DNA from 2 places in the Pseudomonas sp. LBUM1648 genome. Region 2 is predicted to be linked to the other one. Evidence: riboswitches for the same ligand, from Rfam matches in the RefSeq annotation. Region 2 holds a riboswitch; the other holds the start of a gene.

Region 1 (16,030 bases), 1.7 Mb from region 2:
CCGCCGCGCCATTGCGTACTGCCGCTCAACATCGCGGACTGCCGCTGCGTTTGCCGCTGGCGGATCTGAGTGAACAGCTTGTTGCCACAGCACCTGCGCTGGAAGGTGCTGATCCGGCGCCGTTGCGCGGTGCGTCCGAGCGCTATAACGCTGACGCCTTGCTGGCCGTGCATGCCCGCGAAGAGGGCGGGCAGTGGCAGGCCAAATGGCGCTTGTGGCTGGGTGATCAAAAAGAGGCGGGCAGTGTGCAAGGGGCCGATCAGGCTGCCGTGGCTGACGCCGTGATGCTGGCGGTGGCCGAGCGCCTGGCGCCACGTTTTGTTGCCAAGCCGGGTGCTTCGGGTCAGCAGACCCTGGAAGTGCAGGGCATGAATCTTGAGCATTACGCCGCACTGTTGCGGTTACTCGAACCGTTTGGCGTGCGTCTGCAGAGTGTCGATGGCGATCGCATCGTGTATCGGGTCAATGGCAGCGCCGATCAGATGCGCGCGCAGTTGTCGCTGGCGAAGTTGCAGGAGTTGCCCGCTGAAGCGCCGGTCCCGGTGGCCGCGCCGCAGCCTGCGGTGGCGGGTGCCGCGCCTGTAGCGGCTCCGGCCCCGACACCTGCTGCACCGTCGTTGCGGTTTCGCTGGTAAGTCTTTCTTTATATAGAAGCAGTAGGAGTGATACATGGCCGATACGCGGCGTTGGTTCTGGCTCGGTGGGGTTGTCCTGCTTTGCGCGTTTGTGTGGTTGCTGCATCCGATCCTCACGCCGTTTCTGGTGGCGCTGCTGTTGGCGTATCTGTTCGATCCGCTGGTGGATCGGTTGGAGAAGCTCGGTTTGTCGCGCACTTGGGGCGTGATCGCGGTGTTTGCCTTATTCACCCTGATCGTCACGGCGCTGATGCTGGTGCTGGTGCCGATGCTCGCCAAGCAGTTGCTGCGTTTGTACGAACTGGCCCCGCAAATGCTCGACTGGTTGCAACACACCGCTGTGCCGTGGGCGCAGTCGAAACTGGGCTTGTCTGACGGGTTCTGGAAGTTCGACAAGGTCAAAGCGGCGATCAGCGAACACATGGGCCAGACCACCGATATCGTCGGTGTGGTGCTGAGCCAGGCAACCGCGTCGAGTCTGGCGCTGATCGGCTGGCTGGCCAATCTGGTGCTGATCCCGGTGGTGAGTTTCTACCTGCTGCGTGACTGGGACGTGATGATGGCCAAGATCCGCAGCCTACTGCCGCGTGATCGTGAAGAACGAGTGGTAGCACTGGCTGGCGAATGCCATGAAGTGCTTGGGGCGTTTGTACGCGGGCAGTTGCTGGTGATGTTGGCACTGGGCGTGATTTACGCGGCGGGGCTGATGATCGTCGGTCTGGAGCTGGGCTTGTTGATCGGCCTGATCGCGGGGCTGGCGGCGATTGTGCCGTACATGGGCTTTGTGATCGGCATCGGCGCGGCGCTGATCGCCGGGTTGTTCCAGTTCGGTGGCGATCTGTACCCGATGATCGGGATCGTCGCAGTGTTCATGGTCGGTCAGGCGTTGGAAGGCATGGTGCTGACGCCGTTGTTGGTGGGTGACCGGATCGGCCTGCATCCAGTGGCGGTGATCTTTGCGATTCTGGCTGGCGGTGAGCTGTTCGGTTTCACCGGTGTACTGCTTGCGCTGCCGGTGGCGGCGGTGATTATGGTGCTGGTGCGCCACGTGCACGATTTGTACAAGGATTCCGACATCTATAGTGGTGTCGACGAACCCGAGTTGTAACTTCATCATGGGCGGCCCGGCATTGTGCCGGGTTGGCCCGTGTTTTGCGGGCACTACTGGCACGGCAGCGTCAGAGAATCTGCCATAAAACCAGTGTGTTAACGCAAACCTTTGATTTTGCTTGGACTCTGTCGCATTGTGCGCTCAGCTTCACGGGTATAAACTTCGCAAACTTTACACAGAGGCCACTAACGGTTCCTTGAGAACTGTTCAGTCAGCATGAAACCGATTCAGCTGCCCCTAGGTGTGCGTCTGCGTGACGACGCCACCTTCATCAACTACTACCCAGGCGCCAATGCCGCTGCACTCGGCTATGTCGAGCGCCTATGCGAAGCCGACGCCGGCTGGACAGAAAGCCTGATCTACCTGTGGGGCAAACATGGCGTAGGGCGCACGCATCTGTTGCAGGCAGCGTGTCTGCGTTTCGAGCAGATGGGTGAGCCGGCGGTTTACCTGCCTCTGGCGGAGTTGATGGATCGCGGCGTCGAGATTCTCGACAACCTCGAGCAGTACGAGCTGGTTTGCCTGGATGACTTGCAGGTGATTGCCGGCAAGGCTGACTGGGAAGAGGCGATGTTTCATCTGTTCAACCGCCTGCGTGACAGCGGTCGGCGTCTGCTGATCGCGGCATCCACTTCGCCGCGTGAACTGCCGGTCAAACTGGCTGACTTGAAATCACGCCTGACCCTGGCGCTGATATTCCAGATGCGCCCACTCTCCGATGAAGACAAGCTGCGTGCCCTGCAATTGCGTGCATCGCGTCGTGGTCTGCACCTGACCGATGAAGTCGGGCATTTTATTTTGACCCGCGGGACCCGCAGCATGAGCGCATTGTTCGACTTGCTCGAACAGCTCGATCAGGCCTCTTTGCAGGCTCAGCGCAAGCTGACAATTCCCTTCCTCAAAGAAACGCTAGGCTGGTAAATCCAAGGCTTTCAGCGGGTTTCGGCATATTTCAGGCGCCAGAAAATCCGCTTTCCTGCACGTTGTGCAGGCCGCGTTTCGATTCAAATGGGCTTAAGCGCTTAGATGTAAACGAGAAACCGAGAAGTCACAAAAAGATCGATTGAATTTGCAAATGAGGTTGATAGCGGGCATAGTCTCGGCTTCTTTACAACTATCAGCCACGGTCGTGCCCATGCTAAAGCGCTTCGCACCCCTCGTGCCTCTCGCACTCGTCACCCTGTTGTACGGTTGTGCTGCTCATTCTCCAGTCCAAGAGCAGCCTCAACAGGTTAAAAATTCTGCCACTGCCCAGTCTTCTGTTATTTACCAGGAAGAGCTGGACACCGAAAAAGAACTGTCGGACTTCAACAAGAAGCCGTACGAGCTTCCGGTTCTGGCTGACAGCATCCTCGAACGCGGCATGTCCCTGATCGGTACCCGTTACCGTTTCGGCGGTACCTCCGAAGCCGGTTTCGATTGCAGCGGTTTCATCGGCTATCTGTTCCGCGAAGAAGCCGGCATGAACCTGCCACGCTCCACCCGCGAAATGATCAACGTGGATGCTCCGCTGGTATCGCGTAGCAATCTCGAGCCGGGCGATCTGCTGTTCTTCGCCACCAACGGTCGTCGCGGTCGTGTCAGTCACGCCGGGATCTACCTGGGTGACAATCAGTTCATTCACTCCAGCAGTCGTCGCAGCGGCGGTGTTCGCATAGACAGCCTGGGTGACAGTTACTGGAGCAAGACCTTCATCGAAGCCAAACGTGCTTTGGCGAACGCTCCTACTGTAGTGACTGCTCGCAAGTAATCTTCCCGTTGTCGCCGCATTCGCGGCGACAAAAACGGCTTCCGGTAACGGAGTAGACCTATACTTTACAAGGTGAAGTTAAAGTCTTACTTGAAGTTTGCCGCGTAGCCGCTAGAATCCTGAATCTATATTGATGGCAAACCGCCTGCGTGCCACGCAGGCGGTTTTGTTTTCTGTCCATTCGGCAGAGAAAGCCGCAGCCAGATCAGGATGTTCTGCTTATGACCATGTCGGCCCGCCTCGCATTGATGTTCTTCGCAGCGCTACTCAGCGCCTGCGCCAGTCGTACGCCGCCGCCTGCGCCAGTGGTTCGCGCGCCGGTGGTGTTCGGGCCTTCCCAGGCCTTTTCTCCTGCTGCTGAAGACGTGCTGTTCCGTGCGCTCGGCCTGGTCGGCACGCCTTATCGCTGGGGCGGCAATACACCGGACTCGGGATTTGATTGCAGTGGGCTAATCGGCTTCGTCTACCGTGATGCTGCCGGTATTTCTCTGCCGCGCTCCACGCGCGAGCTGATCCTCATGCAGGCGCCGAATGTCGGTAAGGAAGGATTGCAGACCGGTGATCTGATCTTCTTCGCCACCAATGGTGGTTCGCAGGTCAGTCATGCGGGGATTTACGTCGGGGAAGGGCGCTTCGTGCATGCGCCGGCAACTGGCGGCACGGTGAAGCTCGATAGCCTGTCGAAGGCGTATTGGCAGAAGGCGTATTTGAGTGCCAAGCGTGTGTTGCAGCCTGAGCATTTGGCGCGTAATCCGTAATTCAAGCAGCACATCACCCAATGTAGGAGTGAGCTTGCTCGCGATAGCATCGTGTCAGTCGACATCATCGTTGACTGAAACACCGTTATCGCGAGCAGGCTCACTCCTGCAGTTGTTTTGGGGCAGGTCAAATTATTTGGTAGAAGAAACGCGCCAAACCTTGTTCCCCACATCATCCGCCACCAGCAAGCCACCTTGCTGGTCGATCACTACGCCTACCGGGCGACCCAGTGCGTTCTCGTCCTTGTCGAGGAAACCGGTCAGCACATCCACCGGTTGGCCCGTTGGCTTGCCTGCCGCAAACGGCACGAAAATCACTTTATAGCCGCTGTGCGGTTTACGGTTCCACGAACCATGCTGGCCGATGAACGCGCCTTCCTTGAACTGCGCCGGCAGGGTGTTGCCCTCGGCGAACGTCAGACCCAACGAAGCGGTGTGCGGGCCGACGGCGTAGTCCGGAGAGATGGCTTTGGCGACCAGGTCAGGATTCTGCGGCTCCACCCGCACATCGACGTGCTGGCCGTAATAGCTGAACGGCCAACCATAGAAGCCGCCATCCTTGACCGAGGTAATGTAGTCCGGCACCAGATCGCTGCCGATCTCGTCACGTTCGTTGACGGCTGTCCACAGCGCGCCACTGGTGGGCTCCCACGCCAGGCCGTTAGGGTTGCGAATGCCCGAGGCAAAGATCCGGTGATTGCCGGTCGCCCGGTCCACTTCCCAGATCGCCGCGCGACCTTCTTCCTGATCCATGCCGTTTTCGCCGACGTTGCTGTTCGAGCCGACGGTGACGTACAGCTTGCTGCCGTCCTTGCTGGCGATAACGTTTTTCGTCCAGTGGTGATTCAGCGTGCCACCGGGCAGATCCGTGACCTTGATCGGCTGTGTCTTGATCTCGGTCGCACCGGCTTCGTAGTTGAAGCGCAGCAAACGATCGGTGTCGGCGACATACAGATCATTGCCAACCAGGGTCATGCCGAACGGCGAGTTGAGGTTTTGCAGAAACACCGTGCGGGTTTCAGCTACGCCGTCGTGGTCGGCATCACGCAGCAACGTAATGCGATTCGGGCTTGGTACGCCGGCTCCGGCCTTGCCCATGACTTGCTTCATCACCCAGCCTCGAACGCCTTTGCTGTCGTCAGGTTTCGGCGGGGCGTTGGTTTCTGCCACCAACACGTCGCCATTGGGCAGCACGTAGAGCCAGCGCGGATGATCGAGGCCTTCGGCAAACGCAGCCACTTGTGTGCCTGCCGCGGCAGTCGGTTTTGCGCCCTCGGGCCAGCCGATCGCCGGGGCGATATTCACCGTCGGGATCAGGGTTTTATTCGGTTCAGGCAGTTTCGGTGACGGGCCGGTGCCGTCGGTGACTTGCAGGCTGGAGGATTCACCACAGGCGGCGAGCCCTCCGGCGAGAGCGATGACGAGAGCGAGCTGGGACTTGCGCATTACTGATCTTCCCTATGAATGCATTGACCTAATCATAGAGAAGCGCGCAAGCCCGATGGTTCAACTGCTCAACCGCGGGCCTCTTTGAACAGCACGGCGATGCCCGGGTGATAGTTGCCGGCTTCACTGCGCAACTTGCGGTAGGCATAGGGGAAATACCAGGCGACGGCGCAGGTGTGTTCCTTCTGTAGGTCGTCGACCATGTCCTGCAGTTCTTCGGGGCTGGCGCTGTGCTGGGCTTTTTGCGGCGCGACAAACAGGCAGCCGAGCTTGAGGTCGCTGGCGAAGCTGATGCGTTTGGCGTCGCTGGTGATTTCCAGCAGGGCTTGGGTCAGGTTGAGGTTGTTGACCCGAGGCCAGCGTTGCGTGGCCTGAATGTAAGCGCGGTCTTCGCTGCCAGCGAGGAACAGATCGGCGCGGGCATTGCGTTCGCCTTCTTCGTTCTGCTTGCGCGTGGCCGTCTGTTCAAGCGTAACCAGTTCGGCCATCCAGGCTGCCGCCGAGAGCAGCCCTAGATTGGCTTTTTCGTCATGCCAGTAGGGCGTGTCGCTGTCGCCGCGCACGGCGTTGTAACGGTCGATACAGTCAAACCAGCGTTCCAGCACCGGACGCAGAAATTCCAGGCGCGGGTTGCTGATGATCATGCCTTGCATGTGGCTCACCTTATTCTTGTGTGATGTGAGATTGTGGCTCTTTGATATCACTCTTGAGACTGTGGCACAAGATTGGCGTCAGATAATTGATCGGCGGCAGTTATTCGCCCGTTGGCCCCCTCTTTAATTGACGCTCCACCCCCAACCCTCTAACCTTCGCGGCTTGTTTCAGGTGCTCTGTGGCTTGCGTCGACAGAGTGAAACAGGGAAGCCGGTGAGGGTTGTCTTCAGAGCAAGTACGACCACGATCCCGGCGCTGCCCCCGCAACGGTAAATGAGTGAAAACTGCGTCTTGTGCCACTGCTCAACAGCGGGAAGGCGCGCAGTCCGGCGAACGCCGCTCATGAGCCCGGAGACCGGCCTGATCCATCCAGCGGCATCACGGTGGGCGATGCCAGGCTTTTTGCCGTCTATTCTTGTGCCTGCCCGCCGTTATCCAGCCTCAACGGAGAGCTCCCCCATGACTGATTCCCCCGAGCGTGACGAACGCCATCTGGCGCGTATGCAGCGCAAAAAAGCCGTGATCGATGAACGCATCGCCAACTCGCCTGACGAGTGCGGCCTGGTGCTGGTCCTGACCGGCAACGGCAAAGGCAAAAGCAGTTCGGCGTTCGGCATGCTCGCCCGCGCCATGGGCCACGGCATGCAGTGCGGCGTGGTGCAGTTCATCAAGGGACGCCACAGCACGGGCGAAGAGTTGTTCTTTCGCCGCTTCCCCGAGCAAGTGCGTTTCCACGTCATGGGCGAGGGCTTCACTTGGGAAACCCAGGATCGTCAGCGCGACATCGCCGCCGCCGAAGCCGCGTGGGAAGTGTCCCGTGAACTGCTGCGCGATCCGTCGATCGGTCTGGTGGTGCTGGATGAATTGAACATTGCCCTCAAGCACGGCTACCTCGATCTTGATCAGGTGCTCAGCGACTTGCAGGCGCGTCCGCCGATGCAGCATGTGATCGTCACCGGTCGCGGCGCCAAGCCGGAAATGATCGAGATGGGCGACACCGTCACCGAAATGGGCATGCTCAAACACGCTTTTCAGGCTGGCATCAAAGCGCAAAAAGGCGTCGAACTTTGAATCAACCACGTCACTGCCCGGCGGTACTGATCGCCGCGCCGGCCTCCGGTCAGGGCAAGACCACCGTCACCGCCGCGCTGGCCCGTTTGCATCGCAATCAGGGGCGCAAGGTGCGCGTGTTCAAGTGCGGGCCGGACTTTCTCGATCCGATGATTCTCGAGCGCGCCAGCGGTGCGCCGGTGTATCAACTGGACATGTGGATGGTTGGCGAGCAGGAGAGCCGTCGCCTGTTGTGGGAAGCCGCCGCTGAAGCTGATCTGATTCTGATTGAAGGCGTGATGGGCCTGTTCGACGGCACGCCGTCGAGCGCCGATCTGGCGCGGCATTTCGGCGTGCCGGTGCTCGGCGTGATCGACGGCACGGCCATGGCCCAGACCTTTGGTGCGTTGGCACTGGGCTTGGCGAAATATCAGCCGGATCTGCCATTCGCTGGCGTGTTGGCCAACCGGGTCGGCACATTGCGGCATGCGCAGTTGTTGGAAGGCAGCCTTACCGAAGGTTTGCGCTGGTATGGCGCGCTGTCCCGCGAGACCGGCATCGAACTGCCGAGCCGTCACCTCGGCCTGGTTCAGGCCAGTGAACTCAATGACCTCGATATGCGCCTGGACGCTGCTGCCGAAGCGCTTGCCAGCAGTTGCGAGGTAGCGCTGCCACCGGCCGTGGAATTTGCCGCGCCTGAGGTCATCACTGCAGAGCCGTTATTGAAAGGTGTACGAATTGCCATCGCCCGCGATGAAGCCTTTGCCTTCACCTATGGTGCGAGCCTCGATCTGCTGCGAGCGATGGGCGCCGAGTTGAGTTTCTTCTCGCCGATTCGCGACACGCAATTACCTGAGGCGGACAGCCTTTACCTGCCCGGCGGTTACCCGGAATTGCATCATGTGGCGCTGGCGCAGAACACCGCGATGCTCGACGCGATTCGCGCACACCATGCGGCGGGCAAACCGTTGCTCGCCGAGTGTGGCGGCATGCTGTATCTGCTCGATTCGTTGACCGACGTTGAAGGCACTCGTGCTGAACTGGTGGGGCTTCTGGCGGGTGATGCGGTGATGCAAAAGCGTCTCGCCGCACTGGCGCTGCAAGCGGTGGATCTGCCAGAAGGTTCGCTGCGCGGCCACACTTATCACCATTCCCTGACGACCACTGAATTGACGCCGATAGCCCGGGGCTTGAGCCCGAATGGCGGGCGCGGGGCTGAGGCGGTTTATCGGGAAGGGCGGATGACGGCTTCGTATGTGCATTTTTATTTCCCGTCGAATCCTGCGGCTATCGCGGCACTATTTGCGGCTGACTCCGAAGTCGCCTTCGCGAGCAGGCTCGCTCCCACAGTTGAAACGGTGGTGACTGAAGAAATGCGATCCCTTGTGGGAGCGAGCCTGCTCGCGAAAGGGCCATGACAGACAACGCATTTTCCGAAGCCGAACGCGCAGCGGTCTACAAAGCCATCGCCGAACGCCGCGACATGCGCCACTTCACCGGTGGCACCGTCGCGCCCGAACTGCTGAGCCGCTTGCTCGAAGCCGCGCACCAGGCGCCAAGCGTCGGCCTGATGCAGCCGTGGCGATTCATCCGCATCAGCGACCGTACCCTGCGCGGGCAGATCCAGAATCTGGTGGAAGAAGAGCGCATCCGCACTGCCGAAGCGCTCGGCGAGCGCAGCGATGAGTTCATGACACTCAAGGTCGAAGGCATCAATGATTGCGCGGAAGTGCTGGTCGCCGCGCTGATGGACGATCGAGAAAAACACATCTTCGGTCGCCGCACGCTGCCGGAAATGGACATGGCGTCGCTGTCCTGTGCGATCCAGAACCTTTGGCTGGCCTCGCGCGCCGAAGGCCTGGGCATGGGCTGGGTCTCGCTGTTCGAGCCGCAAGCGCTGGCTGATCTGTTGAAGCTACCGGCGGGGGCCAAGCCGTTGGCCGTTCTTTGTCTTGGCCCGGTCAAGGAATTCTATCCGGCGCCGATGCTGGTACTCGAAGGGTGGGCGCAGGCGCGTCCGCTCAATGAGTTGCTGTATGAAAATTATTGGGGAGTGAGTCAATGAGTGTGGCGTTGTTGAGTGTCGCCGCAGTGGCGCTGGATGCGCTGCTGGGTGAACCGAAACGCTGGCATCCGCTGGTGGCGTTCGGCAATTTTGCCGGGCGCATCGAGCAACGTTTCAACGCCGGTGGCCGTGGCTGGCGCAGTCATGGCGTCACCGCGTGGGTGATCGCGGTGCTGCCGCTGACGTTGCTCGCCACCGCGTTTTCCTGGGCGCCGTACGTGGGCTGGATCGTCGAGATTCTCGCGCTGTATTGCGCCCTCGGCATGCGCAGCCTCGGCGAGCACGTCGAGCCAGTGGCCAAGGCATTGCGTGCTGATGATCTGGACGAGGCGCGTAAGCGTGTCGGCTATCTGGTCAGTCGCCAGACCAGCGAACTCGACAGCACCGCCGTCGCTCGTGCCGCCACCGAATCGGTGCTGGAAAACGGCAGCGACGCGGTGTTCGCCGCGTTGTTCTGGTTTGCCGTGGCGGGCGCGCCGGGCGTCGTCCTCTACCGTTTGAGCAACACCCTCGACGCGATGTGGGGCTATCGCAACGAACGCTTCGAGCGTTTCGGCTGGTGCGCGGCAAAGATCGACGACGTCCTCAACTATATTCCCGCACGCCTTGTGGCTTTGACCTACGCGCTGCTGGGCAAAACCCGACTGGCCCTGAAATGCTGGCGTACCCAGGCGCCGAAATGGGACAGCCCCAATGCCGGCCCGGTGATGGCGGCCGGCGCCGGTGCGCTCGGTGTGGAGCTGGGTGGCCCGGCGATTTACCACGGCGTATTGCATGAGCGTCCGCAACTGGGCGAAGGCGTTCAGGCCGATGCCGACTCTATTGATCGTGGCTGGCAATTGGTTCAGCGCGGCGTATGGTTGTGGCTGCTGATTCTCTGCGTGGGGGCTGAATTCTATGCTTGAGCACGGTGGCCGGCTGCGCAAGGCTGCACTCGATTACGGTATCGCCGAGGCCGACTGGCTCGATCTGTCCAGCGGTCTGGCGCCGTGGCCGTTTGCGATCCCGGAAATCCCGCTGCGCGCCTGGGCACGCTTGCCGGAAACCGATGACGGTCTGGAGCAGGCGGCGTGCGATTACTACGGCGCATCGCAAGTTCTGCCGGTAGCGGGTTCACAGATGGCCATCCAGTTGCTGCCGCGTTTGCGTCGGGCCGGCAAGGTCGGTGTGCTGTCGCCGTGTTATGCCGAGCACGCCGAAGCCTGGCGCCGCAGCGGCTACATCGTGCGCGAAGTGCTGGAGCAGGAAGTCGAGTTCTTTCTCGACAGCCTCGACGTGCTGGTGGTGGTCAATCCGAACAACCCGACCGGCCTGAGCCTGACCCCGGCGCGCCTGCTCGACTGGCATGCACGACTGGCCCCGCGCGGCGGTTGGCTGGTGGTTGATGAAGCGTTCATGGACAACACTCCGCAGCTGAGTCTGGCTGCGCACACCCATCAGATCGGTCTGATCGTGTTGCGCTCGTTCGGCAAGTTCTTCGGTCTGGCCGGGGTGCGACTGGGTTTTGTACTGGCCGAGCGCAAGTTGCTCAAGCTGCTCGCCGAACAGGTCGGGCCGTGGGCCGTCAGCGGGCCGACGCGGGTGCTGGGCCAAGCCTGTCTGCAAGACACCGAAGGCCACACACGCCAGCGGATTCGCAGCGATGAGGCCAGCGAACGGCTGGCGCTTTTGCTGGAACGCTACGGTTTCAAACCGCAGGGTGGTTGCGCGCTGTTTCAGTGGCTGATCACCGAGCACGCGCAAGCGCTGCACGAATTCATGGCTCGGCGGGGGATTCTCCTGCGCATCTTCCCCCACAACAGCAGTGTGCGTTTCGGCCTGCCCGCCAACGCCGCTGAAGAATCCCGTCTCGAACAAGCGCTGCAAGCGTTCGCCAAGGAAATCCAATGACAACGCTGATGGTGCAAGGCACCACGTCCGACGCCGGTAAAAGCACACTGGTGACGGCGCTGTGCCGCTGGGCGACCCGGCAGGGCGTGGCGGTGGTGCCATTCAAGCCGCAGAACATGGCGCTCAACAGCGCGGTGACCGCCGACGGTGGCGAGATCGGCCGCGCGCAAGCGGTGCAGGCGCAAGCCGCGAACCTTGAGCCGCACACCGACATGAACCCTGTGCTGCTAAAACCCAATAGCGATACCGGCGCGCAAGTGATCATCCATGGCCGCGCCGTCACCAGCATGAACGCCGTTGCCTATCACGACTACAAAGCTATCGCGATGAAAGCGGTGCTCGCCTCCCACGAGCGACTCAGCGCCGCGTATCCGCTGGTGATGGTCGAGGGCGCCGGCTCGCCGGCGGAGATCAATCTGCGTGCCGGCGATATCGCCAACATGGGCTTTGCCGAAGCAGTCGATTGCCCGGTGCTGCTGATCGCCGACATCAATCGTGGCGGCGTTTTCGCTCATCTGGTGGGCACGCTGGAACTGCTCTCGCCGAGCGAACAGGCACGGGTCAAAGGCTTCATCATCAACCGTTTTCGCGGCGACATTGCCTTGCTGCAGCCGGGCCTCGACTGGCTGGAACAGCGTACCGGCAAGCCGGTGGTCGGCGTGCTCCCTTATGTGATGGATCTGCATCTTGAGGCCGAGGACGGCATCGATCAGCGCCAGACCGACAAGGCCGAGCAGGTGTTGAAAGTGGTGGTGCCGGTGCTGCCGCGCATCAGCAACCACACCGATTTCGATCCGCTGCGTCTGCACCCACAAGTGGATTTGCAATTTGTCGGCCCGGGGCAAGCGATTCCGCCGGCTGACCTGATCATCCTGCCGGGCTCGAAAAGTGTGCGCAGTGATCTGGCCTATTTGCGTGCCAATGGCTGGGATACGGCGATCAGTCGCCATTTGCGTTATGGCGGCAAAGTGCTGGGTATTTGCGGCGGTCTGCAAATGCTCGGCGAGCAGGTGCACGATCCGCTCGGTCTGGAAGGCGCGCCGGGTTCCAGCGCCGGGCTCGGTTTGCTCGCGTTCGAAACGCAGCTCGACGCCGAGAAGCAACTGCGCAATGTGCGCGGGCGTTTGACACTGGAAGATGCCGAGGTCAGTGGCTATGAGATTCATGCCGGTGTAACCACCGGGCCGGCGCTGGAGAATGCAGCGGTGCAGCTCGATGATGGTCGTTGCGACGGTGCGCAGAGTGTTGACGGGCAAGTGTTCGGCACCTATCTGCATGGCCTGTTCGAGTCGCCGGCGGCCAGTGCGGCGTTGCTGCGCTGGGCCGGGTTGAGCGATGTGCAGGAGGTGGATTACCACGGGTTGCGCGAGCGTGATATCGAGCGCCTGGCGGATCTGGTGGAGAAGCATCTCGATACCGATCTGTTGCGTCAGCTCTGTGGGATTTGAGTTGCCTATGGCTGCTCGAGATCCTTTGTAGGAGTGAGCCTGCTCGCGATAGCGCCAGTTGCCTCACCACATAACTTTCAGGATGTCCCCATGCTCCAACTGATCCTCGGCGGCGCCCGCTCCGGCAAAAGTCGTCTGGCCGAAAAACTCGCCACTGACAGTGCGCTGGCCGTGACCTACATCGCCACCAGCCAACCGCTGGACGGCGAGATGAACGACCGCGTCGCCCATCACCGCGCCCGTCGTCCTGCCGAATGGGCACTCATCGAAGAACCGCTCGAACTGGCCCGTGTCCTGCGCGAAAACGCCAGCGTCACGCAATGCTTGCTGGTCGATTGCCTGACCCTGTGGCTGACCAACCTGCTGATGCTCGATGACGCCGAGCGTCTCGCCGCCGAACGCGATGCCTTGCTCGACTGCCTGGCGACACTGCCGGGTGAAATCATTTTTGTCAGCAACGAGACCGGAATGGGTGTCGTGCCGCTGGGCGAATTGACTCGCCGCTATGTCGATGAAGCCGGTTGGCTGCATCAAGCTTTGGCTGAGCGCTGTCAGCGTGTTGTCCTGACCGTCGCCGGCCTGCCCCTGACTTTGAAAGGATCTGCGTTATGACCCAAACCTGGTGGCTGAACCCCTGCAAACCGGTGCATGCCGATATCGTCGAGCAAGCGGCAGCGCGGCAACAGCAACTGACCAAGCCGGCCGGTTCGCTGGGGCGGCTTGAGTCGGTGGCGGTGCAACTGGCCGGTCTGCAAGGGCAGGTGAAGCCGACGCTTGAGCAGGTCTGGATTGCGATTTTTGCCGGTGATCATGGCGTGGTCGCCGAAGGCGTATCGGCGTATCCGCAGGAAGTCACTGGGCAGATGCTGCTCAACTTCGTCAGCGGCGGCGCGGCGATCAGCGTGTTGGCGCGCCAGCTCAATGCACAACTGGAAGTGGTGGATTTGGGCACGGTGACGCCGTCGCTGAACCTGCCGGGCGTGCGCCACCTGAACATCGGCCCGGGCACTGCGAACTTTGCGCAGGGTTCGGCAATGACGCAATCCCAAGGTGAACTTGCATTGCAGGCCGGTCGCGACAGTGTGTTGCGAGCCAAAGCCGCAGGCGCGCAGTTGTTCATCGGCGGCGAAATGGGCATCGGCAATACCACTGCGGCCAGTGCGCTGGCCTGTGCCTTGCTCGATTGCCCTGTCGCGCACCTGACCGGCCCCGGCACCGGGTTGAATGCCGAGGGCGTCAGCCATAAGGCGCAAGTGATCGAGCGCGCATTAGCCTTGCACGCAGCTCAGCGTGGCGATGCCTTGCAGACTTTGTTCAACCTCGGCGGTTTCGAGGTTGCGGCGTTGGTCGGCGCGTACCTGGCGTGTGCGCAGGAAGGTATTGCGGTGCTGGTCGACGGCTTTATCTGCACAGTCGCCGCGTTGGTGGCGGTGCGCTTGAATCCGGCTTGCCGCGAGTGGCTGCTGTTCGGCCATCGCGGTGCCGAGCCGGGCCACCGTCATGTGCTGGAGACGCTGAACGCCGAACCGTTGCTGGAACTCGGCCTGCGCCTGGGTGAGGGCAGCGGTGCGGCGTTGGCGGTGCCGTTGTTGCGTCTGGCCTGTGATCTGCACGGGCAGATGGCAACGTTCGCCGAAGCCGCTGTGGCGGATCGTCCGGCATGACCTTGTATCTGGATCTGCTACGCCACGGCGAGACTGAACTGGGCGGCGGTTTGCGCGGCAGTCTCGACGATGCGCTCACTGAAAAGGGCTGGGCGCAGATGCGCGAAGCCGTGATCGCGGGCGGGCCTTGGGATCGACTGGTCAGTTCGCCGTTGCAGCGTTGCGCGCGGTTCGCCGCTGAGCTTGGCGAGCAACTGAATCTGCCGGTGCAACTGGACAAAGATCTGCAAGAGCTGCACTTCGGCGCTTGGGAAGGGCAGAGCGCCGCCGCGTTGATGGACACTGATGCCGAGGCGTTGGGGCTGTTCTGGGCGGATCCGTATTCGTTCACACCGCCGCAGGGCGAGCCGGTCAGCGACTTTTCTGCGCGAGTGTTGGCAGCGGTTGCGCGGCTAAACGCGGCGTATGCGGGTGAACGGGTGCTGTTGATCAGTCATGGCGGTGTAATGCGACTGTTGTTGGCGCAGGCTCGGGGTTTGCCGCGTGAGCAATTGCTCAATGTCGAGGTGGGTCACGGCGCGTTGTTTTCACTCACGGTCGCCGTTGATGGTTCGCTCAAGGAAGGTCACTGACATGTTGCCGCTGTGGATCGCCCTGCAATTTCTCAGCAGTTTGCCGATTCGTCTGCCGGGGATGCCGGAGCCTGAACAGCTTGGGCGATCACTGCTGTTCTATCCGTTGGTGGGGCTGCTGTTCGGCGTGATTCTGTGGGCGCTGAACTTGGTGTTGGCCGGTGCGCCATTGCTGCTACACGCAGCGTTGCTGTTGACGGTGTGGGTGTTGCTCAGCGGCGCGTTGCACCTTGATGGTCTGGCCGACAGCGCCGATGCCTGGCTCGGCGGGTTTGGTGATCGTGAGCGCACGCTGACGATCATGAAAGATCCGCGCAGTGGGCCGATTGCGGTAGTGACGCTGGTGTTGGTGTTGTTGCTCAAGTTCGCCGCATTGTTGGCGTTGATTGGCCAGCAGCAGGCGGTGGCACTGATCATCTTGCCGTTGCTCGGGCGGGCGGCGCTGCTGGGGTTATTTCTGACCACGCCGTATGTGCGTGCGGGTGGGTTGGGGCAGGCATTGGCCGATCATCTGCCGCGCAGGGCGGGGTGGTGGGTGCTGGGGATCAGTGCCTTGGCTTGTGTGATCATCGCCGGGCTCAAGGCAATTGTTGCGCTGCTGGTCGCTGTTGGTGTGTTTGTCTGGTTGCGGCACTTGATGGTGCGGCGGTTGGGCGGGACGACCGGGGATACGGCGGGGGCTTTGCTGGAATTGCTGGAGATGGCGGTGTTGGTGGGGTTGGCGTTGTTTTAAAAGCAAAAGATCGCAGCCTTCGGCAGCTCCTACATGGGATTGCGTACCCTGTGGGAGCTGCCGAAGGCTGCGATCTTTTGATGTGTAACTTGATTTAACACAGTCGCGGGTATATACACGCACCATGCTTCCTTCTCAGTGTTTATGCACCAACCTGCGTCGCGCCGCTCGTGGCGTCAGCAGGCATTACGACGGCGCTCTCGATGGCTTCGGGATCAACGTTGCCCAGTATTCTTTGCTGTGCAATCTGCAAC
Region 2 (16,030 bases):
CGCAATTCATGCAGGCGGCCGCTCGGGACCTGGGCATCGATCTACAAATCCTCTATTCACAGCGCCAGCCCGAACTGACGCTGGCTCAGGCCCGCGTTGCGTTGCAGGGGCCGAATCGTCCCGATTACCTGATATTCGTCAACGAACAGTATGTCGCGCCGCAGATTCTGCGTCTGGCCGATAACAGCGGGGTGAAGCTGTTCATGGTCAATGCCGCCCTGACGTCTGATCAGCAGGCTTTGGTGGGCGAACGCAGCGACCGGGTCGGCAGTCTGGTGCCGAACGACGAGGAGGGCGGGTATTTGATGATGAAGGAATTGATTCGTCTGCACCCGCCCGTGGCTCCGAATGAGCCTATCGAACTGCTCGCGTTTTCCGGGTTGAAGATCACCCCGTCTGCGCAGTTGCGGGAGCGCGGTATGCAGCGCGCGTTGGCCGAGCATCCGCAGGTGCGCTTGCGCCAATTGGTCTACAGCGGCTGGACGCAGCAACGTGCCTATGAACAGGCGAAACAGTTGTTCGCCCGCTATCCGAACGTGTCACTGGTGTGGTCGGCCAATGATGAAATGGCGTTTGGTGCGATGCGGGCGTTTTCCGAGACTGGCAAGAACCCAGGCAAAGATGCGTTATTCAGCGCGGTCAATTCCTCACCCGCAGCATTGCAGGCACTGATCGACGGCCGCTTGAGCGCGTTGCTGGGCGGACACTTCACCTTGGGTGGCTGGGCGCTGGTAGAGCTGCATGATCATGAGCAGGGCGTCGATCTGGAGCAGTACGGCGGTCGCGATCGTCAGTTGCCATTGATGCAACTGATCGACAAGGCTCACGCCCGGCGAATGCTGGCCATGGGGGTCTCGCCGAATTACGGCGTGAATTTCCGCAAGCTCTCGGCCAAGGGGCGCCCGGCCTCGTACCGCTATCCGTTCAGCTTGCAGACCCTGATGCACTGAAGCGCGTCAGACACCGGCGAAATGCACCACCAGTTTGACGATGGCAAATAGCGTCAAGGCAAACACCGCAGTGAACAGAATGCCCAACATCACGAAATGGCTGGGCTTGCCATGGGTGAAGTCCCTTGCCCGATTCTTTCCGCTCTGCACCCCGAACGCCGCCGCCATCACGCTGTGCAGCATCTGCCAGAAGCTCGGCGGTTTGTTGTCGACTGGATCGTCCATAAATCCCTCGTCTGCCGTGTGTGTCAGACAAGCATAGCCAACCCCTGAAAAAAAGATCGCAGCCTCCGGCAGCTCCTGCACTGGAATGAGTTCACCCTGCAGGAGCTGCCGAAGGCTGCGATCTTTTTAGTTGTCGTAACCCAGGTTCGGCGCCAACCACCGCTCGGTCACACTCAACTCCTGACCTTTGCGCGAGGTGTAACTCGCCACCTGATCCTTGTCGACCTTGCCCACGGCAAAGTACTGCGCCTGCGGGTGGGCGAAATACCAGCCGCTGACCGCTGCGGCCGGGAACATCGCGTAGTGTTCGGTGAGGAACACACCGCTGCGTCCGGCGCGCATTTCCTGTGCCTCGGGATCGAGCAGGGCAAACAACGCGGCTTTTTCGGTGTGATCCGGGCAGGCCGGGTAGCCTGGAGCAGGGCGGATGCCGCTGTATTGCTCTTTGATCAGCGCTTCGTTGTCGAGGGTTTCGTCCTTGGCATAACCCCAGTGCTCTTTACGCACCTGCTGGTGCAGCCACTCGGCGCAAGCTTCGGCCAAACGGTCGGCCAGAGCCTTGACCATGATCGAGTTGTAATCGTCGCCGGCGTCCTGATAGGCCTTGGCCACTTCTTCGGCGCCAATGCCGGCGGTGGTGATGAAGCCGCCGACATAGTCGGTCACTTCGCTGTCTTTTGGCGCTACAAAGTCGGCCAGCGAGAAGTTCGGCTTGCCGTCGGTCTTGATAATCTGCTGGCGCAGGTGATGCAGCTTGGCCAATGGCTTGCCGTCGTCACCGTACAGCTCGATATCGTCGTCATGCACCTGATTGGCCGGCCAGAAACCGAACACGGCGCGGGCACTGATCAGTTTCTCGTCGATCAGCTTGGCAAGCATCTCTTGCGCGTCCTTGTACAGCGAGGTGGCGGCTTCACCGACCACTTCGTCTTCGAGGATGCGCGGGAACTTGCCGGCCAGATCCCAGGAAATGAAGAACGGCGTCCAGTCGATGTATTCGGCCAACACCTTGAGATCAATGTTATCCAGCACCTTGCTGCCGGTGAACGTCGGTTTGACCGGCTCGTAAGTCGCCCAGTCGAACTGCGGCTTCTTGGCGATGGCGGCGGCGTAGCTCAGGCGCTCGGTACGGGCGCTGCGGTTGGCGGTGCGCTCGCGCACTTCGACGTATTCGGCACGGGTTCTTTCGACAAACCCGGCTTTCAATTCTTTCGACAGCAACTGCGTCGCCACGCCCACGGCGCGGGAGGCGTCGGTCACGTAGACCACCGCGTCGTTGCTGTACTTCGGCTCGATCTTCACGGCGGTGTGCGCCTTGGAAGTGGTCGCACCACCGATCATCAGCGGCAAATGGAAATCCTGACGTTGCATCTCGCGGGCCACGTGAACCATTTCATCCAGCGACGGCGTGATCAGGCCGGACAGGCCGATGATGTCGCATTTCTGCTCTTTGGCCACTTGCAGGATCTTCTCCGCCGGCACCATCACGCCGAGGTCGACGATGTCGTAGCCGTTGCAACCGAGCACCACGCCGACAATGTTCTTGCCGATGTCGTGCACGTCACCCTTTACGGTGGCCATGAGGATCTTGCCCTTGGCCTCCGGCTTGTCGCCTTTTTCCAGTTCGATGAACGGGATCAGGTGCGCTACGGCCTGTTTCATCACGCGGGCGGATTTCACCACTTGCGGCAGGAACATTTTGCCGGCGCCGAACAGGTCGCCGACGATGTTCATACCCGACATCAGCGGACCTTCGATCACCTCGATCGGACGGGTGAACGACTGGCGCGATTCTTCGGTGTCTTCGACGATGTGTGTGGTGATGCCCTTGACCAGCGCATGCTCCAGGCGCTTGTTGACGTCCCAGTTGCGCCACTCCTCGGTCTCGGCTTCCTTGACGCTGCCGTCGCCCTTGTACTTGTCGGCGATGGCGAGGAGGGCGTCGGTGCCGTTCGGGGTGCGGTTGAGCACCACGTCTTCGACGGCGTCGCGCAGCTCCACAGGGATCTGGTCATAGATTTCCAGCTGCCCGGCGTTGACGATACCCATGGTCAGGCCGGCGCGGATCGCATACAGCAGAAACACCGAGTGAATCGCTTCACGCACCGGGTTGTTGCCTCGGAACGAGAACGACACGTTGGACACGCCGCCGGAGGTCAGCGCATACGGCAGTTCGTCGCGGATGTAGGCGCAGGCATTGATGAAGTCCACAGCGTAGTTGTTGTGTTCTTCGATGCCGGTGGCCACGGCGAAGATGTTCGGGTCGAAGATGATGTCTTCCGGCGGGAAGCCGACTTCATTGACCAGAATGTCGTAGGAGCGTTTGCAGATCTCTTTCTTGCGCGCTTCGGTGTCGGCCTGACCCGCTTCGTCGAACGCCATCACCACCACGGCGGCGCCGTAGCGCTTGCACAGCTTGGCGTGATGGATGAACTGCTCGACGCCTTCCTTCATGCTGATCGAGTTGACGATGCCCTTGCCCTGAATGCACTTGAGGCCGGCTTCGATCACTTCCCATTTCGAGGAGTCGATCATGATCGGTACGCGGGAGATGTCCGGCTCACCGGCAATCAGATTGAGGAAGGTCACCATGGCCTTCTTCGAATCGAGCATCCCTTCGTCCATGTTGATGTCGATCACCTGCGCGCCAGCCTCGACCTGTTGCAGGGCGACTTCCAGCGCTTCGGTGTAGTTGTCTTCACGGATCAGACGGGCGAATTTGGCGGAACCGGTGATGTTGGTGCGCTCGCCGACGTTGACGAACAACGAGCTGCGATCGATGGTAAACGGCTCCAGACCCGACAGGCGGCATGCCTTGGGAATGTCCGGAATCTGTCGCGGCGCATAACCGGCCACGGCTTTGGCGATGGCTTCGATGTGCCCCGGCGTGGTGCCGCAGCAACCGCCGACAATATTGAGGAAGCCGCTTTGAGCGAACTCTTCGATGACCATGGCGGTTTGCGACGGCAGTTCGTCGTACTCACCGAATTCGTTCGGCAGGCCGGCGTTCGGGTGCGCGGAAACGTGGGTGCTGGCCTTGTTCGACAGCTCTTCGAGGTACGGACGCAACTCACTGGCGCCCAGCGCGCAGTTGAGACCGACCGAAATCGGCTTGGCGTGCGCCACGGAGTTCCAGAACGCTTCGGTGGTCTGGCCCGACAGCGTACGGCCGGAGGCGTCAGTAATGGTGCCGGAAATCATGATCGGCAGTTCGATGTGCAGCTCTTCGAACACGCCTTGCACCGCGAAGATGGCTGCTTTGGCGTTGAGGGTGTCGAAAATGGTTTCGATCAGGATCAGGTCGGCGCCGCCCTCGATCAGACCTTTGGTGGCTTCGGTGTAGTTTTCCACCAGCTCATCAAAGGTGACGTTGCGGTAGCCGGGGTTGTTGACGTCAGGCGACAGCGAGCAGGTTCGGCTGGTCGGGCCGAGCACGCCGGCGACGAAACGCGGCTTGTCCGGGTTCTCGGCGGTCTTGGCATCGGCGATCTTGCGTGCCAGGCGCGCGCCTTCTACGTTGAGTTCGTAAGCCAGTTCTTCCATGCCGTAGTCGGCCATGGAAATGCGCGTGGCGTTGAAGGTGTTGGTTTCCAGAATGTCGGCGCCGGCATCCAGGTAAGCTTTTTCGATGCCACCGATCACGTCCGGACGGGTGATCACCAAGAGGTCGTTGTTGCCTTTGACGTCACTCGGCCAGTCCGCAAAGCGTTTGCCGCGATAATCCTGCTCTTCGAGCTTGTAGCTCTGGATCATCGTGCCCATACCGCCGTCGAGTATCAGGATGCGCTCTTTGAGGGCTTGCTTGAGAGCTTGAAGGCGGACACTGCGATCGGACATGTGGACTACTCGGAAAGACCATTACGAAGGAGCGGGATCATAACAAACCTGTGCGCTTTTAGAGCATGCAGGGGTTTTTCATGAATATCGCTCATGTTGGTACGAACGTCATACTGTAGAATCGCGGCGTTTTTCTTCAGGATCGGGATCAAGGGCATGTCGTACCGCGTCATCAGCATTGTGTTGCTGTTTTTAAGCTGGGGCGCCGTTGCGCAAGAGCCCACGATCTCTTATAGCCGCGATATCCAACCGATATTCACCGAGAAGTGCGTTGCTTGCCATGCGTGCTACGACTCCGCTTGTCAGCTCAATCTGGGCAGTGGCGAAGGGGTGGGCCGTGGCGCAAGCAAGATGCCGGTCTACGACGGCGAGCGCACTGAGGCGGCGCCGACTACCCGATTGTTTTACGACGCCTTCGGCAAACGTGCCTGGCAGCAGAAAGGCTTCTATTCGGTGCTCGATGCCCAGGGCAGTCAGGCCGCGCTGATGGCGCGCATGTTGGAGCTGGGGCACAAAACTCCTTTGACGCCCAACGCCAAATTGCCGGAAGACATTGTGCTCGGCCTCAATCGTGAAAACATGTGTGCAATGCCCGCCGAGTTTGACGGCTATGCCGGTGCTCACCCGAAAGAGGGCATGCCGCTGGCCGTGACCGGGCTGACCAATCAGCAATACCAGACCCTGCAACGCTGGCTGGCGTCCGGCGCGCCGATTGACGAACAAGGCCTGGCGCCGAGCGCCAAAGAGGCGATGCAAATCGTCCAATGGGAAAACCTGCTCAACACTCCCGGCGCCCGACAAAGTCTGGTCGGGCGCTGGTTGTTCGAACACTGGTATCTCGCGCACATCTATTTCAAGGATGGCGAGCCGGGGCATTACTTTCAGTGGGTGCGATCGCGCACGCCGACCGGTCAGCCGATCGACCTGATCGCCACCCGTCGCCCCAACGATGATCCGGGGACGCAGGTGTATTACCGCTTGTGGCCGGTGCAAGGGGTGATCGTGCACAAAACCCACATCACTTATCCGCTGAGCGCGGCGAAGATGGCGCGGGTCAAAAGCCTGTTCTACAGCGGCAACTGGCAAGTCAGCGCCTTGCCGGGCTATGGGCCACAGAGCCGGGCCAATCCGTTTGCCACGTTTGAGGCGATTCCGGCGCAGGCGCGCTATCAGTTCATGCTCGATAACGCCGAATACTTCGTCCGCACGTTTATTCGCGGTCCGGTGTGCCGTGGCCAGATCGCCACCGACGTGATCCGCGATAACTTCTGGGCGCTGTTCCAGGCGCCGGAGCATGACCTCTATATCACCGACCCGAACTATCGCGGCCAGGCCACACCGTTGCTGGCGATGCCCGGGCAGAACGACGATGTCGGCAGCGTCCTGGGCTTGTGGCGCAATTACCGTGACAAACGTAACGAATACGAAGCCCTGCGCCGCGACAGCTATGCCGATTTGCCGGCGCCGAGCTGGTCGACCCTGTGGGCCGGCAACGACAACGCGCTGCTGAGCATTTTTCGTCACTTCGACAGCGCCTCGGTGACCAAAGGCTTGATCGGCGAGGTGCCGCAAACCATGTGGCTGTTTGACTATCCGCTGCTGGAGCGCACTTATTACCAGTTGGCGGTCAACTTCGATGTGTTCGGCAACGTCTCACATCAGGCGCAAACACGCCTGTATTTCGACCTGATCCGCAACGGCGCCGAGCAGAACTTCCTGCGCCTGATGCCAGCCGACTCCCGCGAGGACTACCTCGACGATTGGTATCAGAGCGGCGGCCAGTTCAAGATGTGGCTCGATTACGAAGCCATCGACGACGACAAGCCGACCGGGCTGAAACTGGATGAGAAGAACCCGAAATACGATTTCGCCATGCAATTGTTGTCTCGCTATGGCGATCTCAATGCCCGGCCTGATCCGATCAACCGTTGCGACGGCGCCTACTGCTCGCGGCCAAATATCGACCCTGCGCTGCAAAATGCCGAACAAGCGCTGAGTCGGCTGGCATCGCGTCCGGCCGCTGGCCTGAAGGTTATCGAACAGTTACCGGAAGCGACGATGTTGCGCATCGAGACTGCCAGCGGCAAACGCGAGGTCTACAGCCTGTTGCGCAATCGCGCGCACAGCAACGTGGCGTTTTTGCTTGGTGAGTCGCTGCGGTATCAGCCAGGTTTGGACACCTTGACCATTTATCCCGGCGTGCTGAGCAGCTATCCGAACTTCATGTTCAACATTCCCGCAGACCAGGTCTCTGAGTTTGTCGATGCGATGGAAAACGCCAAGGACGCCAATCGTTTCGAGAAAATCGTCGAGCGCTGGGGAATTCGGCGCAGTCATCCGCAATTCTGGTTCTATTTCCACGATCTGAGCCAATCCATGCACGAGACCGAACCGGTGGAAGAGGGTGTGCTGGACATGAACCGCTATGAGAATCTTTGATCGATTAAGGTGCGCGGGCAGTCCCAACTTCTTGAGGCGCCCGTAGCCCCTACAAAGTGGTCAATTATAAAGTTTTGCAATGGAGGGCCGTCGATGTTGATTTCAGTGCAAGCGCTGCGCGCACTGGCCGCCTGGATGGTGGTGGGGCATCACGTCATGCAGATTTTCTATAACTTCGAGCCTGATGGGCCAGTAGGTCGAGTGTTTGTCGACCAAGGGGCGGCGGGCGTCGATATATTTTTCGTCATCAGTGGCCTGGTGATGTATTTGTCGACGGCGGACAAAGACCTGACACCCAGGCAATTCATGACAATGCGGTTGATGCGTATCGCGCCGGCTTACTGGTTTTACACGCTCCTGGCGGCACTGTTGCTGATGGTAATTCCGGAGGCGTTCCCCGATGAACGGCTGGGCTGGACGAATTTTCTGTTGTCGCTGTTGTTCGTCGCCAGCGAAAACCCCGGCGGCTTCGGTGTTTACCCGACGTTGAACGTCGGATGGACGCTGAACTTCGAAATGCTTTTTTACCTGCTGTTTGCCGGCGCATTGCTGTTCCCGCTCAATGCGCGGATAGCAGTGGTCGCGTTTCTGTTGTTATGCGTTTGCTATGGGCTGACCGCCTTGGGCTGGATCAGTGAGTTTTACCATTCGGAACTGGTCTTCGAGTTTTTGCTGGGAATGGGCGTTGGCATGCTTTATCACCGCGGCTGGATCAGGCCGGGTCTTTGGCTGCCGATTCTGGCAATCGCCATGGCACTGCTGGCGATCTATTACTGGTTCGGCGAATCGCAGGTATTGGCCTGGGGCGTTCCGGGTGCAGTGCTGGTGACGGCGGCGCTGTCCCTTGAGCGCTTTGCCAAAAACAGTCGGCTGCTCAAAGCGTTGGGCGACTGCTCCTATTCCGTCTATCTACTGCATACGCTGGTGTTGATGCTTGGGCATTATCTGGCACAGCGTCACTCGCTCAACCCGCACGGGGTGATCGCGGTTTGTCTGGTGCTGATCGCCGGCGGCAGCTGGGCCAGTTACCGCTGGATCGAAAGGGCCGGATATCGGCACTTGCAGCATTGGCGTGAGCGACCGTCGCCAGCCTGATGCGTCTGGTTCGCTTTCCTGACAAAAATACTGGGACTTTGTCCGGCGCGCCGATTGGCGTAAACTCCGCCACAAGCCTGCGAGGAGTTTCCATGACCGCTATTACCATTACCGACGCCGCCCACGATTACCTGGCCGATCTGCTCTCCAAGCAGAACACCCCGGGTATCGGTATCCGCGTCTTCATCACCCAGCCTGGCACCCAGTACGCCGAAACCTGCATTGCCTACTGCAAGCCGGGCGAAGAAAAACCTGAAGACACCGCGCTGGGGCTGAAAAGCTTCACCGCTTATATCGATTCGTTCAGCGAAGCATTCCTGGATGACGCGGTAGTCGACTACGCCACTGATCGCATGGGCGGCCAGCTGACCATCAAGGCGCCAAACGCCAAAGTACCGATGGTCAACGCCGACAGCCCGGTCAACGAGCGCATCAATTACTACCTGCAAACCGAAATCAACCCGGGGCTGGCCAGCCACGGCGGTCAGGTCAGCCTGATCGATGTGGTTGAAGACGGCATTGCCGTGCTGCAGTTCGGCGGCGGTTGCCAAGGCTGCGGTCAGGCCGACGTGACGTTGAAGGAAGGCATCGAGCGCACATTGCTCGAGCGTATTCCTGAGCTCAAGGGCGTTCGCGATGTGACCGACCACACGCAGAAAGAAAACGCCTACTACTAAGTAAGGTGTTCACTGCGAACATAAAAAACGGCGCCCCGTGAGCGCCGTTTTTTGTGCCTGCGATTAATGAGTGACTAATGACTTTGTGGCGAGGGGATTTATCCCCGATCGGGTGCGAAGCAGCCGCAAAACTGGAACTGCTGCGCAGTTCATCGGGGATAAATCCCCTCTCCACAGGTTTTGTGTCTGGCCACAAAAGTCCTTCAAATCAGGGTCGATAAAGATGCGCATGCCCCGCGCGATACAGCGATGACTCGCTAAACACCTCACTCCCCAACACCCGCCCAACCAGAATCAATGCCGTGCGCCGAAACCCCTTGGCCACTACCTTCTCGGCAATATCCTCGATTGTTCCCACCACCCAATCCTGATCCGGCCATGTTGCCCGGTGAATCACTGCAATCGGGCAATCCGCGCCGTAATGGGGGAGTAGTTCAGCGAGGATCTTCTCCAAATGATTGACCCCCAGATGAATCGCCATCGTCGCGCCATGCTGCGCCAAACTGCCCAGCTCCTCGCCCGCCGGCATTGCGGTTTTGTCGGCATAGCGGGTCAGAATCACGCTCTGTGAGACATCGGGCAGAGTCAGTTCGGCACCCAGCAATGCTGCGCACGCGGCGGTAGCCGTCACCCCTGGAATGATTTCGAACGGAATATCCAGCTCACGCAAATAGCGAATCTGCTCGCCAATCGCGCCATACAGGCTCGGATCGCCGGAATGTACTCGCGCCACATCCTGGCCCTTGGCATGGGCGGCTTTGATCAGGTCGATGATCTGTTCCAGATGCAGCTCGGCGCTGTTTATCACGGTTTCTGCCTGATGACCGTCGAGCACCGCCGCCGGCACCAGCGAACCTGCGTAGATGATCACCGGGCAACTGCGGATCAGCCGCTGACCTTTGACAGTGATCAGTTCCGGGTCGCCGGGGCCGGCGCCGATGAAGTAAACAGTCATCGTTGAATCCTTTGGAAAAGAGGCGCAGCAATGCTTCAGATGAAGATCGCTCATGATCGATGGCAGGGATTATCGGGATTTTACGCGGCGCCGGCCAATGCGAGCGTCGCCTGCGCGTACTTTTGCCGGGAGATCAGCAGTTTGGCCGGTGCCTGAATCAGTTGTTCAGCCAGTGCCAACGCCGCACTTTCCGCTACTCCATAGCAACCGGTGCGTTCATAGGCGATCTGCGAGTGGTGACTGAGCTGTTGCTGGTAACTGGCCAATTGTTCACTGCTGAAGTACAGCAACGGCAAGGCCAATTGTGCGGCGAGTTCTTGTAAGCCCGGCTCATCACGCTTCAAGTCGATACTGGCCAGGGCTTTGACTGCTTCCAGTTCGATGCGATGGGCCTGCAAGGCTTGATCGAGTAACGCGCGCAGCGTGCTGGCGGGGCAGCCGCGCTGGCAGCCCAGACCGACCACGAAAGTCGGCGCTGCGCGGTTATTCGTCATGCGTGGTAGTGGCCATCGCTTTTGCGGCGGAACAACCAGGCACTGATCAGGCCCAAGGCCAGCCAGAACGCTACGTTGGTCAACTGCGAAGCGATTTTGAACTGTGCTTCGAGGGCTTCTGGCGCCAGCATCGAATGCACTTCCGGTTGCGGGGCGCCAATCACATGCGGCACTGCAAGGATCGCCACACCGAGGATCTTCATCAGCCAGTGACGGCTGAACGCGATCAACGCCAGACCTGCGGCGGTGGAGGCGGCAGTGCTGATCCACCAGAGCTGCCGGGAAGCCAGATCCGCCGCAGCAGTGCCTGGCAATTCAGGCGGCAAGCCCAGGGTCGGTGCCAGAACGAACGTAGCGTAACCGGCCAGACCCCAGAGCAGACCTTGCGAAGTTTTGGTCGGTGCACGCAGGGTGTACAGGCCGGCAAGCATCAGGGCAAAACCCACGGCCACTACCAGATTGCCGCCGGTGGTCGATACCACGCGCTGCCAGCCGTCTTCCGGCTCCCACGCTTCAGCATCGTGAGTATGGGCAGTGGCACCGGCAGCGTGTTCGTGAACCTCAGCCGCCGGTTCGGATTTTTCGTAGGTCTCGGCCTGCAGAATCAGCGGCGAAACCCAGAAACTTTGCAGCAGCGTAAGGAGCAGGGCGGCCAGAAGACCGGTGAAACCTGCGGTTTGCGCAATTCGCTTGATCATGTCGGCAGGTCTCAGTGGCACGGGAACGCGGCGCTGTGGCGGGTATCGTGGGCGGCGTTGTGCACTGCTTCGATGTGCGAGAAACCGGCGAAGTAAACCAGGCTGGCGCCGAGGATCGACGCGAAGATGGCGGCGGTCAGGCGTTGGCTCAGGGTGCTGGTGCTGGCGATTTTATCCGTGTTGCTGCCGGTGCTGCTGATGATCGACATGGCGCTTCCCTCTGGAATGTCAGCGGGGTAATAGAGCGCATGAAAACCCCTGCGAATCGGGCACGCAGGGGTTCGAACAGCGCCCGCCCACCGCGGGTTTGTTATGTTCAGCGACGCAAGTGCGCACTGTGTGTTGCGGGCCGGTCTCCGGGCTCACGAGGGGTTGGCGTCAGGCCGACCTGCAAGCGTCACCTTCCCATGCCGTCATGGCACAGTGGATTCGACGCTTCTCTCGCTTACCGTTGCGGGGGCAGCACCGGACTGACATGGCTTTAGAGTAAAGCACATGATTCACCGGTTTCCCGTTTCACCCTGTGAAGGGCACCCGTAACAAGTTGCGTAGGAGAGCATGTTGGGGGGATTTGAGTCAATTGAATGGGGGCATATCCGTTGCTGCGGTGATGGCTTATTACGGTTCCGCCCTTACGGCGGGTCACTTTGGCAAACGCCCCAAAGTAACCAAAGGTCTGTGCCCTGACGTTCGGCCCTCGCTGTGGCTCGGGTTCCTTCGCTCCGGGATTGATCCGGGCGCATCGCTTCCGGTTTGCTTCGCTGCACCTCCTTTCGATGTGTTTGGCTTCGCCAAACGGTCGCTGCGCTCCCACCCCCGGATCAATCCCTCCGCTCAGCCTGCCGACGGGCGTTTTAGGTCAAGAGCGGTACTCGAGCTAACGCTCATTGTGTTGAGTGGGGCGGCATGCGCCGCAGGGTTCGCGCGGCTCGAAACTGTGGGAGCCAGCCTGCTGGCGATGGCGGCCTACGAGCCGACCAATCTCTATCAAATGTACCCAATCCCTGTGGGAGCTGGCTTGCCAGCGATGGCGGCCTGACAGCCGACCAAGCTCTGGTGGGTGTACTCATTCCTTGCGAGCTTCCGAAGCTGCGATCTTTTGATCTGTTTTGGCTTTGGCTTTGGCTTTGGCTTTGGCTTTGGCTTTTGATCTTGCTCTTCAGCCCATCGGCAGGCCGAGCGAAGGTGTTCATCCGGGGGGTTGGCGCGCAGCGCCGTGCGGCGAAGCCGCATCCATCGAGAGGAGGTGCAGCGAAGCAAACCGTAGGCGATGCCCCCGGATGGACACCGTAGCGAGGGAACACTGAGCCTAGGCGAAGTGCCGTACGTCAGGGGGCAGCCTTTTTGGTTACTTTTTCGGCGTCTGGAAAAAGTGACCCGCCGTAAGGGCGGAACCCTAATCAGCAACACCCGCAGCAACGGATATGCCCCCAAACCAAACATTGACCCATAAGCAAGCCATGCGTAGCCTTGCGCTTTCGAGGTTCTTCGGCGCGTGCCGAAGCTAAGAAGGGAACGCGGTCAAAGCCGCGGCTGCCCCCGCAACTGTGAACGGTGATGTTCGCTGCCACGCCACTGCCAGCCCCTGCAAAAGGGCGCCAGCGGGAAGGCGCAGCAAACGCCAGGCCCCAACGCCTGAACACCGTCAGCCAGGAGACCTGCCTCGTCACAGATTCTCACTACAACCGGGCGGGGTGATCCGGTGGCGAATGCTTCCGGCGCGTGCTCGCGTTGCCGGTTCTCGTCCCGTATGCCCGCCACCTTGCCAAAGGGCATCCGATGAAAACACTGGCCAAACTCCCCGTCACCATCGTCACCGGCTTCCTCGGCTCGGGCAAAACCACGTTGCTGCGGCACATGCTCGACAACGCTCAGGGCCGCCGCATCGCGGTGATCGTCAACGAGTTCGGCGAGCTGGGCATCGATGGTGAGATCCTCAAGCAATGCACCATCGGTTGCACCGAAGAAGAAGCCACCGGCCGCGTTTACGAACTGGCCAACGGCTGCCTGTGCTGCACCGTTCAGGAAGAGTTCTTCCCGGTGATGCGCGAACTGGTTGCCCGTCGCGGCGACCTCGACCACATCCTCATCGAAACCTCCGGTCTGGCCCTGCCAAAACCACTGGTACAAGCCTTCCAATGGCCGGAAATCCGCAGCGCCTGCACCGTTGACGCGGTGATCACCGTGGTCGACAGCCCGGCCGTGGCTGCTGGCACCTTCGCCGCGTTCCCGGATCAGGTCGACGCCCAGCGCAAACTCGACCCGAACCTGGACCACGAATCGCCGCTGCACGAGCTGTTCGCCGACCAACTGGCCAGCGCCGATCTGGTCATCCTCAACAAGGCCGATCAGACCAGCCCGGAAGACCTTGCGCGCGTACGCCTTGAAGTCGCCGAAGAACTGCCGCCAGCAGTCAAAATCGTCGAAGCCAGCAACGGTCGCCTGCCGCTGGACGTGCTGATCGGCCTCGGCGCCGGTTCCGAAGAACACATCGACAGCCGCCACAGCCATCACGATCACCACCACGACGGTGACGACGACCATGATGACCACGATCACGACGCTTTCGATTCGATCTCCATCGAGCTGCCGCAAGCCGACGAAAGCCTGCTGCTCGACGCCCTGACGCAACTGGTGGTCCAGCACGGCATCCTGCGCGTGAAGGGGTTTGCAGCGATCCCGAACAAGCCGATGCGCTTGCTGATTCAAGGCGTGGGCACGCGTTTCGACAAGCATTTCGACCGTCAGTGGGGCGCCGAAGAAGCGCGCGTCACGCGTCTGGTGCTGATCGGTCAGGAACTCGACGCCGCTCAACTCGAAGCGCAACTGCGCGCTGCGCTTAGCGTTTAAGCCATGCACCTGCTCAGGACCCAGCCCGGCGGTTTCGTGTCGGATGACAACATTGCCGACCTTGGCCAAACCCCCGCCGAGCTGGTGATCCTGTGCAGCGGCGACTCCAGCCTGGCGCTGCTCGCCGAAGCCGCGCAGCAGTTGCCCGAGGATTATCCGAGCCTGCGTCTGGCCAACCCGATGCAGGTGCAGAATCACGCCTCGGTCGATTTGTACGTCGACGAAGTGTTGCGCCATGCCAAGGTGATTCTGATCTCGCTGCACGGCGGCATTGCGTATTGGCGCTACGGTGTCGAGCGTTTGGTCGAGCTCGCCGAGCGTGGCGTGCAGGTGATCATGGTCCCGGGCTGCGATCGCCCCGATCCGGAACTCAGCGATCTGAGCACCGTCGCAGCCGAGGATCGCGACCGGCTCTGGCAGTTCTTGCGCCAGGGCGGCATGGGCAACGCGCTGGATTTCTTCAGCTGTCTGGCCAACCGTTGGCTGGCCCGTGATTACACCTGGGGCGAGCCGCAAACCCTGCCGCGCACGGCGATTTACCATCCGCAAAAAACCTCCGCCGCACTGAGTGACTGGCAAGCCGAATGGCTGCCCGAGCAACCGGTGGCGGCGGTGCTGTTTTACCGCTCGCATCTGCAAGCGGCGAACACGGCGTTCATCGATGTTTTCTGCCAGCGTTTGCAAGCAGCGGGATTGAATCCGTTGCCGATCGCGGTAGCCAGTTTGAAAGAGCCCGGCTGCCTCTCGGTGGTCGAGGATTGGCTGGATGAAGTCGAGGCGGGGGTGATTCTCAACACCACCGGTTTTGCTCAATCCAGTCCTGAAGCACCGGATCTGCGGCCGTTTCGTCGCAACATTCCGGTGATTCAGGCGATCTGCGCCCAGGACAACGAACCCGGCTGGCGTGATAGCGAGCAGGGCCTCGGCCCTCGCGATCTGGCAATGCACATTGCCTTGCCGGAACTTGACGGGCGCATCATCAGTCGGCCGATCAGTTTCAAGGATCTGGCCTGGCGCAGCGAGCGCAGCCAGTCCGATGTGGTCTGCTATCGGGCGCAACCCGAGCGCATGGATTTCGTCGCCGAACTGGCGCGCCGCTGGATCGATCTGGCCCGGGTGCCGAATGCCGAGAAACGGATTGCACTGATTCTCGCCAACTACCCGACCCGCGACGGACGCATCGGTAACGGCGTCGGCCTCGACACGCCGGCGGCGGCGCTGAATATCCTTCGCGCATTGCAAGCTGAGGGTTATCCGGTCACGGCAGAGTTGCCGGATACCGGCACCGAGTTGATTCAGCAATTGCTCGGCGGCGTCAGCAACGATCTCGACACGATTGATCTGCGTCCATGCCAGCAAAGTCTGGCGATGGACGACTATCTGTTGATGTTCAACGCGCTCCCCGAGGCCAATCGCGCTGCGGTAGTCGCGCGTTGGGGCTCGCCGCAAAACGATCCGATGTATCGCGACGGGCGAATGATGATCGCCGGCCTGCGCTTTGGCCTGACCTTCGTTGGCATCCAGCCGGCGCGGGGTTATCAGGTCGATCCGAGTGCGGTCTATCACGACCCGGATCTGGTGCCGCCCCACGGTTATCTGGCGTTCTATTTCTGGCTGCGCAACACCTACGGCGCCCACGGTGTGATCCACGTCGGCAAGCACGGCAACCTCGAATGGCTGCCGGGCAAAGGCGTGGGGCTGTCGGAAAACTGCTGGCCGGATGCGTTGCTCGGGCCGCTGCCAAACATCTACCCATTTATCGTCAACGATCCGGGCGAGGGCGCCCAGGCCAAACGGCGCACGCAAGCGG

What was found. A riboswitch is a leader RNA that binds a small molecule or an ion and turns the genes downstream of it on or off. The one in region 2 is predicted to bind cobalamin.
Region 1: another riboswitch for cobalamin. It lies ahead of cobO (cob(I)yrinic acid a,c-diamide adenosyltransferase); the one in region 2 lies ahead of ACA043_RS16360 (CbtB domain-containing protein).

What each region holds. Positions count from the first base shown of each region.
Region 1 covers NZ_CP166808.1:1,859,653-1,875,682, forward strand. The annotation lists gene ACA043_RS08530 (DUF2066 domain-containing protein) at 1-635, shown strand, start outside; gene ACA043_RS08535 (AI-2E family transporter) at 670-1,743, shown strand; gene hda (DnaA regulatory inactivator Hda) at 1,963-2,667, shown strand; gene ACA043_RS08545 (C40 family peptidase) at 2,882-3,496, shown strand; gene ACA043_RS08550 (C40 family peptidase) at 3,718-4,254, shown strand; gene ACA043_RS08555 (PQQ-dependent sugar dehydrogenase) at 4,387-5,700, opposite strand; gene ACA043_RS08560 (hypothetical protein) at 5,769-6,353, opposite strand; cobalamin riboswitch at 6,507-6,732, shown strand; gene cobO (cob(I)yrinic acid a,c-diamide adenosyltransferase) at 6,814-7,425, shown strand; gene ACA043_RS08570 (cobyrinic acid a,c-diamide synthase CobB) at 7,422-8,822, shown strand; gene bluB (5,6-dimethylbenzimidazole synthase) at 8,819-9,469, shown strand; gene cbiB (adenosylcobinamide-phosphate synthase CbiB) at 9,466-10,374, shown strand; gene cobD (threonine-phosphate decarboxylase CobD) at 10,367-11,359, shown strand; gene ACA043_RS08590 (cobyric acid synthase) at 11,356-12,807, shown strand; gene cobU (bifunctional adenosylcobinamide kinase/adenosylcobinamide-phosphate guanylyltransferase) at 12,898-13,419, shown strand; gene cobT (nicotinate-nucleotide--dimethylbenzimidazole phosphoribosyltransferase) at 13,416-14,471, shown strand; gene cobC (alpha-ribazole phosphatase family protein) at 14,468-15,043, shown strand; gene ACA043_RS08610 (adenosylcobinamide-GDP ribazoletransferase) at 15,045-15,776, shown strand; gene ACA043_RS08615 (MarR family winged helix-turn-helix transcriptional regulator) at 15,901-16,030, shown strand, end outside.
Region 2 covers NZ_CP166808.1:3,595,143-3,611,172, reverse strand. The annotation lists gene ACA043_RS16405 (ABC transporter substrate-binding protein) at 1-950, shown strand, start outside; gene ACA043_RS16400 (DUF2970 domain-containing protein) at 957-1,175, opposite strand; gene metH (methionine synthase) at 1,302-5,012, opposite strand; gene ACA043_RS16390 (fatty acid cis/trans isomerase) at 5,169-7,451, shown strand; gene ACA043_RS16385 (acyltransferase family protein) at 7,545-8,546, shown strand; gene nfuA (Fe-S biogenesis protein NfuA) at 8,639-9,223, shown strand; gene cobM (precorrin-4 C(11)-methyltransferase) at 9,432-10,178, opposite strand; gene ACA043_RS16370 (cobalamin biosynthesis protein) at 10,259-10,672, opposite strand; gene ACA043_RS16365 (CbtA family protein) at 10,669-11,370, opposite strand; gene ACA043_RS16360 (CbtB domain-containing protein) at 11,382-11,579, opposite strand; cobalamin riboswitch at 11,701-11,923, opposite strand; cobalamin riboswitch at 12,835-13,050, shown strand; gene cobW (cobalamin biosynthesis protein CobW) at 13,150-14,220, shown strand; gene cobN (cobaltochelatase subunit CobN) at 14,224-16,030, shown strand, end outside.